DNA from 3 places in the Marichromatium sp. AB32 genome. Region 1 is predicted to be linked to each of the others. Evidence: predicted binding sites of a transcription regulator. Region 1 holds the regulator's gene; each other region holds the start of a gene.
The links. Region 1 encodes sigma-54, which starts transcription at its own class of promoters, with help from an activator protein. Its sites were predicted from a motif close to TGGCANGNTNCNTGCTT; they were not measured.

Region 1 (4,094 bases):
CTCGCCGCCGAGCCGGCCTCGCGCAGCGCGGCGCGGGTGGCCGGGTCGCTGAACATGCCGGCGAGCCGGGCGAGCAAGCGCAGATGCTCCTCGGTGGCGCTCTCCGGGACCAGCAGGGCGAAGGCGAGATCGACCGGCTCGCCGTCGATCGCGTCATAGTCGACCCCGGTGCTGGTGCTGACGAAGGCTCCGAGCACCTCGTTGATCTCCTTGATGCGGGCGTGCGGCAGCGCCACACCGTGACCGAGTCCGGTGCTGCCGAGTCGCTCGCGCTCGAGCAGACGCTCGAAGACGAGTTCGGTGTTGAGACGGGGGTGGTCGTTGGCCAGCAGCTCGGCGAGCGTCTCGAGCAGCCGCTTCTTGCTGGCGATCTCGGCACCGCAGCTGACTCGGGCCTCGCTGATCAGGTCTGGACTGAACATCGGTCAAGGCTCCTGGTGGTCGCAGGGACAGGGGCGCTGGGCGGTGACGGTGTCCGGTGTCCATACCGGCGGGTGATCGGGGCGCGTGGTCGTGGTCATGGATTCTGGGTGTCCTTCGAGTCGTCGGAGCCCGCAGGTGTCGATATCGGCTCGGATCTCAGGGTCTCAATGCAAAACACCCCGAACGGCGCGATCACGGATCCGTTCGAGGTGTCGGTGCGTCGGTCCGGCGGGTGTCGGGTGTCCCGACGCCCCGCCGACGCATGGGCCATCAGGCCGTTGCCGGGCTATTCGGTATCGGCCTCGGCGTCGGCCTCGGCTTCAGAGTCGGCCGCCTTCGGGCCGGGTGCGCTGCGATAGTCGTTCTTCTTCTCCTTGTGGCGCAGGATCTGGCGATCGAGCTTGTCGGTCAGGCCGTCGATCGCGGCATACATATCTTCATGCACGGAGTCGGCGAAGAGCTTCCCACCATTGATGTGCAGCGTCGCCTCGGCCTTCTGGTCGAGCTTCTCAACGCTGAGAATGACGTGGGCATTGGTGACGTGGTCGAAGTGACGCGCCAGGCGTGCGAATTTGCTGTCGACGTAGTCGCGCAGTGCCTCGGTGATGTCGACGTGATGACCCGTCAGATTGATTTGCATCATTGGACTCCTTACAGGGGTTCCAAACAGCCTGCTCATGCCAGGCGTTTGCGCTCGTTCGAGGCTGGAATACCCATGGCCTCGCGGTACTTGGCGACGGTTCGACGCGCGACCTGGATGCCGCGATCGGCCAGTTCGGCCGCGATCTTGCTGTCGCTCAAGGGTTTTCTGGCGGGTTCGGCGGCGATCAGCTTACGAATGAGCGCGCGGATCGCCGTTGATGAACACTCCCCACCAGAAGTGGTGCTGACGTGGGACGAGAAGAAGTACTTGAACTCCAGGGTGCCCCTCGGCGTATGCATGTATTTCTGCGTGGTGACCCGGGAGACGGTCGACTCGTGCAGCTCGAGCGCCTCGGCGACGTCGCGCAGCACCATCGGCCGCATCGCCTCCTCGCCGTGCTCGAAGAACGCCTGCTGCATCTCCACGATCTTGGCGCCCACCCGCAGCACGGTGTCGTTGCGGCTCGCCAGGCTCTTGATGAACCAGCGCGCCTCCTGCAGGTGGTTGCGCATGGTGACGCTGTCGCTGCTGGTGTCGGCGCGCCGGATCAGCCGGGCGTAGTCTGCGTTCACCCTCAGTTTAGGTGTGGATTCCGGGTTGAGTTCCACCGACCAGCGACCATTCTCTCTGCGCACGAAGATGTCGGGTACAACGTACTCCGGGGGCTCCTGCGCGATCAAGTCGCCGGGGTGCGGGTTGAGCTGGCAGATCAGCGTGAGTGCACCACGAATCTCGGGCTCGGTCTGCTTGAAGCGGCGCATCAGCGCGGCGATGTCCTTGCGCGGCAGGTGCTCGAAGCCGTCGCGACAGATCGCCAGCGCGAGGTCGCGCTGCGGGGTCTCGGCGGGGAGCTGCCGCAGCTGGATCTGCAGGCACTCGGCGAGATCGCGGGCGCCGACCCCCGGGGGATCGAACGACTGCACCCGGTGCACCATGGTGGCGATCTCCTCGAGGCTGATCTGATCGTCGCCGATGGTGCTCAGCAGCTCGTCGAGATCGGCCCGAAGATAGCCGCGCGCGTCGATGGCATCGATCACCGCCTCGGCGATCATCTCGTCGCGCTCGCTCAGCCGGATCAGGTTGAGCTGCCAGAGGAGGTGATCGTGCAGGGTCTGAGGGCGGCTCTGGTGGAGGAAGGGGTCGAAATCGGCGTTCTCGGCGCTGCCCTGGGTGCTCGGCGGTAGATAGCCGTCGTAGACATCGGCCCACTGGGTGTCGACCGGGAGCTCATCGGGGATCTCGTTGGTCTCGCCCTGGAGCTCACGCTCGGCGCTGCCCTGCTCATCGCTGGGCGGGGACTCGTGTGCGCCATTGCCGCTGTCCTCTCCGTTGGCGGCGAAGCGGTCGGCCTCCTCGGCCTCCTCGAGCATCAGGTTGGAGTCCAGCGCCTCCTGGATCTCCTTCTGCAGCTCGAGCGTCGACAGCTGCAGGAGGCGAATCGCCTGCTGCAGCTGGGGCGTCATCGTCAGGTGTTGGCCGAGGCGAAGCTGGATGGTTTGCTTCATGGATCGCCGATGCGTCTTGCGTCTGTCTCTATGCCGGGTCGATGACCGTCCTATGACGATTATAGGTCGGGTGGCAACAAAGGTGCCTGAGTCACGTCAAGCGCGCCCCCTGCCGGGGCGCGATGGTCTTCATCTTACTCCCAATATGTAGCAGCGGGGCGCGGATGCTGCCGCCTACATGCTACATGGCGAAGTCGGCGCCGAGATAGACGTCGCGTACCTGCTGGTTGGCGAGCAGCTCGTCGGGGCGGCCGGCGGCGATCACCTCGCCATTACTGATGATGTAGCCGCGATCGCAGATGTCGAGCGTCTCGCGCACGTTGTGATCGGTGATCAACACGCCGATGCCGCGCTCGCGCAGGTGCGAAACGATCGCCTTGATGTCGCCCACGGCGATCGGGTCGACGCCGGCGAAGGGCTCGTCGAGCAGCATCACCTTGGGGTCGACGGCCAGCGCGCGGGCGATCTCGAGACGACGGCGCTCGCCGCCGGAGAGGCTGAGCGCCAGCGACTCGCCGATATGGGCGATGCCGAGCTCCTCGAGCAGCTGCTCGCAACGCTGCTCGCGCTGCTCGCGGTCGAGGTCGCCGCGGGTCTCGAGGATCGCGAGGATGTTGTCGCGCGCGCTGAGCTTGCGAAACACCGAGGGCTCCTGCGCCAGATAGCTCAGTCCGGCGCGCGCGCGCGCATGCATTGGCATCAGGGTGACATCGTGCTCGTCGAGGGTGATGCGCCCCTGGTCGGCCGGGATCAGCCCGACGATGAGATAGAAGCAGGTGGTCTTGCCCGCGCCGTTGGGGCCGAGCAGCCCGACCACCTCGCCGGCCTCGACCTCGACGCTCACTCCCCGCAGGACCTCGCGGCTGCGATAACGTTTCTTGAGCTGTTCGGCGCGCAGTACGCTCATCCGTCGACCCCTGTCATGACTCCTCCTCGGGGGTGATGGTGATCCGCACCCGACCGCTGCCGCCGGCACGGAAGTGTTCGCGGGCACGGTCGTAGACGATGTGCTCGCTGGCGACGCGGTCCTCGCCCTGGATCAGTACCGCCTCGTCGATCAGCACCAGCTCGTCGCGGTCGGTGTCGAACTCCATGCGCCTGGCGAAGGCGCGGACCTCGCCCTGGTCGTCCTCGAGCAGTTGACGGAAGCGCGCCGGGGTGCCGATGGCGATGATCTGGCGCGGGCGGCGGTCCTCGCGGTGATAGACGGTCATGTGGTCGGCGTGCAGGCGCATGCTGCCCTGGGTGACCTCGACGTTGCCGACATAGATGCTGGTGCCCTCGGCCTCGCGTACCTCGACGTCGTCGGCCTCGATATACATCGGTTGCTGGGGGTCGTCGTCGAGCGCGTTGGCCGGGTTCCAGCCGAACAACAGCAACAGTGCCAGCAGGCGCAGTGGAGGGCTCATGGTTGGGTCTCCTGGGTCGGGGCGAGCAGCATCCGGGTGCGACCGTGGAAGGTGGCGCGCGCCGGCTCGTCGTACCACAGCTGCATGCCGGTGGCGCTCAGCCAGTCCTCGCCG
Region 2 (4,094 bases), on a different contig from region 1:
CGAGACCTTCTACGCCGTGCTGGTCCACGCCGAGTCGCACCTGGCCTGGCGGCTCGACGACGGGCGCTGGCTGTCGCTGCGGCGGATCGCGCCCCAGGGCGAGGACGGCGCGCTGCTCGAACAGCGCGCGCTGCGCGCCGAGATGCCGCGCTGAACACACCCGCGGCGGCGCTGGCAAGGACATCGGTCGTTGCGTCCAAGGCCCCGTTCTGGGCGCTCCCGGCGCCCGCCGAGACGGCTGGTCAGGGCCCGACGCGGGTTGGTATAACTAGCCCGGAGCCGACCGGCGCAACCGGCTCAGGGACACGTATGCGCCCGCGTCGCGCACCGCCGTCGGGCGGCGACGCGCGCCCCCGAGCCCCGGCCAGCTCCCGACCCTGTCGTCACCACGACAGACCCAGCATCCCGATCGCGAGGTAACAACCCTTGGCCCAACCGCGTTACACCTTCACCCAACGCCTGCTGCACTGGCTGGTCGCCCTGCTGGTGCTCGGCCTGCTCTGCTCCGGCACCCTGTTCTGGGCGCTCGGCTACGAGGGCATCGCCAATCTCTTCGGCGAGGACTTCGCCGCCACCCTGGTGACCATCCACAAGAGCGTCGGCGCCACCGTGCTGCTGCTGACCCTGCTGCGTCTGGTGCTGCGTCGCCGCTCGCCGGCCCCGGCCTACGAGCCGCCGCTCGGCAAGGGCGAGCAGTTCGTCGGCGGCGCGCTGCACGTGCTGCTCTATCTCGGTCTGCTCGCCATCACCATCGGCGGCGCCGTCGCCGTGGTCAGCGCCGGCTACCCGCTGGAGTTCTTCGGTCTCAGCATCGAGCTGCCGCTGGCCGAGAACCCGGAGCTTGCCAAGACGCTGTTCTTCTATCACGGGCTGGGCGCGCTGGCGATCTTCGTGCTGGTGCTGATCCACACCGCCGCCGGGCTCAAGCACTGGCGGTTGAAGGACGGGGTGATGACCCGCATCAGCCTGCCCTGAGGCAACGGGCGCCCGGGGCAGCCCGGGCGCGCGGCGGGGCGCGACGCCCCGCCCTCACCCCTCCCCCCTCACCCCTCACCCGCCCCCGACGATGATCCTGCTCACCCTCCTGCTGCTCCCCGCGACCCTGCTCGGCCTGCTCGCGCTCGCCGTGCAGCTCGGTTTCCGCGCCCCGCGTCGACGCGCCCGCCACGACCCGGCGGCGCTCGGGCTCGACTTCGAGACCTGCGTCATCCCCACCCGGCGCGGTCGCCGGCTGTTCGCCTGGCTGCTGCCCGCGCCCGACGCCGAGGCGACCCTGGTGGTGCTCCACGGCTGGGGCAGCAGCGCCGAGTTGATGCTGCCGCTGGCCGCGCCCTTCCGCCGCGCCGGGCTCAACGTGCTGTTGTTCGACGCGCGCAGCCACGGCAACAGCGATGGCGACACCTTCTCCTCGCTGCCGCGCTTCGCCGAGGACCTGGAGGCGGCGGTCGACTGGTTGCGCCGCGTCCATCCGGCGCGCTGTCGCCGTCTCGCCCTGCTCGGGCACTCGGTGGGGGCCGGCGCGACCCTGTTCTACGCCGCCGACAACCCGCTGCCCGACGCGGTGATCAGCATCGCCGCCTTCGCCGACCCGGCCGAGGTCACCGAGGGCTATCTGCGCACGCTGCGCCTGCCGCGCTGGCTGGCGCGGCTGGCCACCCGGCACGTCGAGTGGCGCATCGGCCACCGCTTCGCCGAGATCGCCCCGCTGCACACCGCCGCGCGCATCGGCTGTCCGCTGCTGCTGGTCCACGGCACCGCCGACACCAGCGTGTCGCCGCGCGACGCCCGACGCATCCTCGAACGTGCCCCCACCGGTCGGGCGCGGCTGTACGAGGTGCCCGGCGCCGGGCATGATTCGGTCGAGCACATCGAGCGTCATGTCGGTGCCCTGATCGACTTCCTCGCCGAGCACGGGGTCGGGGGGACCTCCCATCCTGGTGCAGGGGCGACCGAAGATGCCTCGATGCGGTGCACCGCCACCTGCCGTTCGCCACCCGTCGCTTCCTAAGCATCCGGATCACGGGGACTTCCTTTTTTGGCATCGGTATTGCTTGGCTAGGCCCGTCGTTATATCGCCCTCGATATAACCCTTGTCACCGAGTCAACAGAGGCCGCGATCATGCCCCATGCCGCAGAGACCCACGCCCGACTCAAGACCTCGGGCGCCCTACGGCTCGATCTCGACACCAGCCGCTTCGCCGGGCACGAGCGCATCGCACTGCTGCGCCGCATCGACGAGACCGGCTCGATCTCGCAGGCGGCGCGCGCCCTGGGCATCTCCTACAAACAGGCCTGGGACGCGGTCGATGCGATGAACAACCTCTCGGCCGCGCCCCTGGTGCAACGTCGCACCGGCGGACGCCACGGCGGCGGCACCGAGCTCACCGCCGAGGGGCGACGGCTGATCACGGTGTTCGAGACCGCCGAGCGCGAGCACCGGCGCTTTCTCGAACGACTCGGCGAGGGCGTGCGCGACTTCGACCATTTCCATCGTCTGTTAGGAGTCATCAACATGAAGGTCAGCGCAAGGAATCATCTGCACGGCGTGGTCACCGCGGTGCGTCGCGGGGCGGTCAACGCCGAGGTGGTGCTCGACCTCAAGGGCACGCCGCTGGTGGCGATCGTCACCAACGAGAGCGTCGAGGCGCTCGGCCTCGAACCCGGGCGCGAGGCCTACGCCCTGGTCAAGGCCTCCTTCGTGCTCATCACCACCGAGGACGGCGGGCTGCGCACCTCGGCGCGCAACCGTCTGTGCGGCACCGTCGAGCGGATGATCGAGGGGCCGGTGAACACCGAGGTGGTGCTCGCGCTCGACGGCGGCGCACGGGTCACCGCGATGATCACCGCCGAGAGCGCGCATCAACTCGAACTGGCCGAGGGCAAGCGCGCCTGCGCGCTGATCAAGGCCCCGCACATCATCCTCGCGGTCAGCGACTGAGACCCACCACGCCACCCATCCCCGTCAGCGACAAGGAGTATCGAAGGATGTCGACCCCATTGCGCTCACTCACCGCCGCCGTGCTGCTGCTCGGCTCCACCACCCTGGTCCAGGCCGAGGAGGTCCGGGTCGCGGTCGCGGCCAACTTCACCGCGGCGATGAAGGAGATCGCCACCGCCTTCGAGGCGGCCACCGGGCACACCACCCGGATCAGCTTCGGCTCGACCGGCAAGCTCTATACCCAGATCGTCAACGGCGCGCCCTTCGACGTCTTCCTCGCCGCCGACCAGCGCCGCCCGGCGCTGCTGGTCGATGAGGGCCGCGCCAGCGCGCCCTTCACCTACGCCATCGGTGAGCTGGCGCTGTGGAGCACCGACCCCGAGCTGATCACGGACGGCGCGGCACTGCTCGAGTCGGGCGCGTTCGACCGCCTGGCGATCGCCAACCCCAAGACCGCGCCCTATGGCGCCGCGGCGATGGAGGTGCTGGAGTCGCTGGGGCTGGCCGAGACCCTCGCGCCCAAGCTGGTGCGCGGCGACAACATCGCCCAGACCTACCAGTTTGTCGCCACCGGCAACGCCGAACTCGGCTTCGTCGCCCTGGCGCAGATCGCCCTCGACCCCAGCGGCTCGCGCTGGGAGGTGGAGCAGTCGCACTACAGCCCGATCCGTCAGGACGCGGTGCTGCTCGAGGGCGCCGAGGCCAACCCCGCCGCCCAGGCGCTGCTCGACTACCTCCAGGGTGACGAGGCGCGCGCGGTGATCACCCGCTACGGCTACGCCACCGACTGAGCGTGACGACGCCCGGCGCGCGCCGGGCGTCACCGCCTCCGCCCCATCCCCGCCCGGAGCACCGCCGTGTCCCTTGATCTCACCCCGGTCTGGCTGACCCTCAAGCTCGCCACCCTCACCACCGCCGTGCTGCTGGTGGTGGGCACGCCGCTGGCCTGGTGGCTGTCGCAGACGCGCTCGCGCTTCAAGCAGATCGTCGCCACCCTGGTGGCGCTGCCGCTGGTGCTGCCGCCGACGGTGCTCGGCTTCTATCTGTTGCTGCTGCTCGGCCCGCACGGCCCGATCGGCGCGCTCACCGAGCGGCTCGGGCTCGGCACCCTGCCCTTCACCTTCGCCGGGCTGGTGGTCGGCTCGGTGCTCTATTC
Region 3 (4,094 bases), on a different contig from region 1:
CGACCGGCGCGCGAATAGGCACCGCACCCGACCGGGCCGTGGGAGATGTGCACCATGTCCTTGATCGGACCCCACACCACGCCCTTGGAGCCGGCGTAGGCACAGCCGCGGATGGTCATCACGCCGGGCTGCGACTTGCGGTTGGAGATGATGCACTTCTTCGACTGCTCGACCGACTGGTCGTTGGCCGCGAGATGCTTGGCGCGATCCTTCCGCGCCTTGTCGGGATAGGCCTCGAGCACCTCTTGGATGAGGGCCTTGGTCTCTTCGAGGGTCATGTTCGACATGCTGTGTCCTCTATACGGCGCCGCGGCCAATCCGCCGACGGTCGCGCGGTGAGAAACGCTGGGGGACAGGACGTCGCCGACGGCGGCGCGTCCGCGCGATGGCTCGGGACTGGGCTCAGGCCACCGCCTCGTCTGCCGCGGTCTTGCCGACGATGCTCTCGTCCTCTTCCTCGAGCACGCCGAACTCCATCAGCAGGTCCTCGAGTTCATCCATCGAGATCGGCGTCGGCACCACGAACATCTGGTTGTCGATGATCTTCTGCGCCAGCGTGCGGTACTCGTCGGCCTGGCCCGACTTGGGGTCGTACTCGATGACCGTCATGCGGCGGATCTCGGCGCGCTGCACGATGTTGTCGCGGGGGACGAAGTGGATCATCTGGGTGCCGAGCTGACGGGCAAGCTCCATGATCAGCTCGTCCTCGCGGGCGGTATTGCGGCTGTTGCAGATCAGCCCGGCGAGACGCACGCCGCCGGAACTGGCGTACTTGACGATGCCCTTGGCGATGTTGTTGGCCGCGTACATGGCCATCATCTCGCCGGAGCAGACGATGTAGATCTCCTGCGCCTTGTTCTCGCGGATCGGCATCGCGAAGCCGCCGCAGACCACGTCGCCGAGCACGTCGTAGAAGACGAAGTCGAGATCCTCCTCGTAGGCGCCCTCTTCCTCGAGGAAGTTGATCGCGGTGATGACGCCGCGACCGGCGCAGCCGACACCCGGCTCGGGACCGCCGGACTCGACGCACTTGATGTCGCCGAAGCCGACCTTGAGCACGTCCTCGAGCTCCAGATCCTCGACCGAGCCGGCGTCGGCGGCCATCTGCATGATGGTCTCCTGGGCCTTGGAGTGCAGGATCAGACGGGTCGAGTCGGCCTTGGGGTCACACCCGACGATCATCACCCGCTTGCCCAGCTCGGCGAGCCCGGCGACCAGGTTCTGGGTGGTGGTCGACTTACCGATGCCGCCCTTGCCGTAGATGGCGCATTGCCGTGTTGCCATGGTAGGTTCCTCTCGTTGGCTCGCTTGGCGAGCGTTGCACGACGTTATCCACACGGAGGCTCAAGCAGCCACCGTGCCAACATCGATAAAACGACCTACCGCATTGATTGGGCTCGATTATTCAACACCCCTCGGGCAGAGACCGGATGGTCGTATCCACGACAAAGCCGCAGGGGCTGTATGGATAGCAACAGACAAACGACCCAGGCGCCCGACCCGCCGCCACCCTCGCTCCCGGCACACGCCAGACTCACGCTCAACCGCTGCAACCTGCCGGCGGTGATCCTCGGCAGCCTCACCTACCAGCAACACCCGGTCGACCTCGAACTCGACGGCATCGCCCCACTCCACACCCCACTGCTGCGCAACCTCGACGCCATCCCCGAGCATCGCGCGCGCGCGCGTCACTTCCAGGACTACATGCGTTGGCGCTTCCTCCTCGACCTCCCCGAGGAGGCCGGGCTCACCCGGGGACGTCGCGGACGCGCCAAGGCCGACTACCAACGCATGGTGCGCGGCTGGTCGTTCGACTCCGACGGGCGCGAGGGCGCGGTGCTGAAGCGTTGGGCGGAGAGCCGCTTCGGCCTGCTCGCACGCCACCACGCCGGCCCGCTGCACGGACGCGGCAGCGAGACCTATCTGCGCTATGTCGCCGCCGGCACCCAGGGGCTCTACGCCACCAACGCGCTCGAGTCCCAACTCGACCTGCTCTATACCTACGGCCAGTACGAGTTGCAGCGCCGCGACCCCGGGCGCACCCACCTGCGGCTCTATCGCGGGATCAACCGCATCGACGAACACGAGGTCCTCGAACGGGTCGGACGCCATCGCTACCGCGTGCTGCTCAACAACCTCAACAGCTTCACCAGCGAGCGCGAGCGCGCCGACGAGTTCGGCGACTACATCCTCGAAACCGAGGTGCCGCGCCCCAAGGTATTTTTCTACAACCGGCTGCTCCCCGACCTGCTCAAGGGCGAGGACGAGTACGTGGTGATCGGCGGGGTCTACGAGGTGCGGATCTCGGTGCTATGAGCCGCCGGGCGGCGCGGACAGGGAGGGCGCGACGCGGATCCACACCGGCGGGCCCCGGCCCCGGAGACGGGCGGGCACGCCGAGGGAGCGAACCATGGAGCAGCCGAGCGACACCACGACACGCCGAGACCACCCCACCGCCCCGACCATCCTGCTCACCGTGACCCTGCTCGGCAGCGGCTGCGCGGCGCCGCCCGAGCGCCCCGCGCCGGAGCCGGTCGAAGCCCCAGTCGCGACCGCACCCGCCACGGTCGCCACCGAGCCACAACCACCCGGAACACCCCCGACCACCGATCCCGGACCGCCGAGCGGGCCGAGCGACGCCGCCAGGCGCGCCATCCGCATCGATCTCGGCGAGCAGCGCTTCACCTATATCGAGGACGGCGAGCCGGTGCACAGCGGCCCGATCTCATCGGGCCGCGCCGGCCACCCCACCCCGCGCGGACGCTTCGCCGTGCTCGCCAAGGACATCGACAAGGTCTCCTCGCGCTACACCAACCAGCTCGGCTGGCAGGCGTGGATGCCCTACGCCATCCAGTTCCACGGCCACTACTTCCTCCACGAGGGCTGGCTCCCCGGCTACCCCGACTCGCACGGCTGCGTGCGCGTCGGCGAGCGCGACGCCCGCTTCCTCTTCGAGCGCCTGCGTCTCGGCGACCGAGTCGAGGTCGTCAACTGATGCCGCTCATGCCGCGGGCGCGGAATCCGTTGCCAGCGGCCAGTCTTCAAGCGGCCAGTCTTCAAGCGGCCAGCCCCCAGCTGTCAGCCTCCAGTGGGGAGGGCCGGTGTTCATGACCGGCGCAGATAGGGAGACGCGGCGAATCAGCTGCCAGCCCCCAGCTGTCAGCCTCCAGTGAGGAGAGCCGGCGTTCATGACCGGCGCTGACGGCAAAGACGCGGCGAATCAGCCGCCAGCACCCAGCTGTCAGCCTCCAGTGAGGAGGGCCGGTGCTCATGACCGGCGCAGATAGGGAGACGCGGCGAATCAGCCGCCAGCGGGAAGGCTGGCAGCTGGCGGCTGGCTGCTGAAAGCTGCCGACTGAAAGCTGGCGGCTGCCGGCTGCCGACTGCCGGCTGGAAACCCGATCGCCCCTCAGGCGATCGCCGTCGGGTCAGGACAGGTGCGGCGGGGGGTGCCGACGCCGAGCGCGTCGATCGCCCGCATCTCCTCGGCGTCGAGGATGAAGTCGTGGATCGACTGGTTCTCGATCATGCGCTCGGCCCTGGAGGTCTTGGGCAGCGCGGCGCGACCGCGCTGCAGGTGCCAGCGCAACACGACCTGACCGGGGCTCTTGCCGTGACGCCCGGCGATGGCGACCAGGACCGGGTCGCGCAGCAACTCGAAGGCCCCGCTGGCGAAGGGCGCATAGGCGGTGACGACGATGCCCTGCGCGCGGCAGAAGGCCTCCAGCTCGGGGTCCCGGCAATAGGGGTGGATCTCGACCTGATTGACCGCGGGACGGTTCGCGGGCTCGGGCACGTCGGCGATCAGCTGGCGCAGATGGTCGATGGTGAAGTTGGAGACACCGATGGCGCGCGCCGCGCCCTTGTCGGCAAGCTCACAAAAGGCGCGCCAGATGGTGGCGCGGGCGCGCCGCGAGACCTCCGGGTCGCCGCCGGGCGGCGCGCTGAAGCTCCCCGGCCAGTGCACCAGCAGCAGGTCGACATAGCCGAGCCCGAGATCATCGAGGCTGTCGACCATGTCGTCGCGGACCCGCTGGGCGATGTCCTCGACCCGGTCGGCGTCCCAGGTCCGCTTGTGCGAGACGTTGAGGTGC

Region 2: a site for sigma-54 is predicted at 2,037-2,053, ahead of EBL85_RS14680 (TOBE domain-containing protein). Genes of this name have one in related genera too.
Region 3: a site for sigma-54 is predicted at 1,347-1,363, ahead of nifH (nitrogenase iron protein). Genes of this name have one in related genera too.

What each region holds. Positions count from the first base shown of each region.
Region 1 is NZ_RHFJ01000016.1:23,876-27,969, forward strand. It holds gene EBL85_RS07055 (PTS sugar transporter subunit IIA) at 1-422, opposite strand, end outside; gene hpf (ribosome hibernation-promoting factor, HPF/YfiA family) at 710-1,063, opposite strand; gene EBL85_RS07065 (RNA polymerase factor sigma-54) at 1,099-2,571, opposite strand; gene lptB (LPS export ABC transporter ATP-binding protein) at 2,753-3,478, opposite strand; gene lptA (lipopolysaccharide transport periplasmic protein LptA) at 3,492-3,980, opposite strand; gene lptC (LPS export ABC transporter periplasmic protein LptC) at 3,977-4,094, opposite strand, start outside.
Region 2 is NZ_RHFJ01000066.1:7,497-11,590, forward strand. It holds gene EBL85_RS14665 (hypothetical protein) at 1-154, shown strand, start outside; gene EBL85_RS14670 (cytochrome b) at 427-975, shown strand; gene EBL85_RS14675 (alpha/beta hydrolase) at 1,067-2,008, shown strand; gene EBL85_RS14680 (TOBE domain-containing protein) at 2,120-2,938, shown strand; gene modA (molybdate ABC transporter substrate-binding protein) at 2,986-3,729, shown strand; gene modB (molybdate ABC transporter permease subunit) at 3,796-4,094, shown strand, end outside.
Region 3 is NZ_RHFJ01000029.1:12,741-16,834, reverse strand. It holds gene nifD (nitrogenase molybdenum-iron protein alpha chain) at 1-287, opposite strand, end outside; gene nifH (nitrogenase iron protein) at 403-1,284, opposite strand; gene EBL85_RS10275 (NAD(+)--dinitrogen-reductase ADP-D-ribosyltransferase) at 1,465-2,316, shown strand; gene EBL85_RS10270 (L,D-transpeptidase) at 2,411-2,995, shown strand; gene EBL85_RS10265 (aldo/keto reductase) at 3,410-4,094, opposite strand, start outside.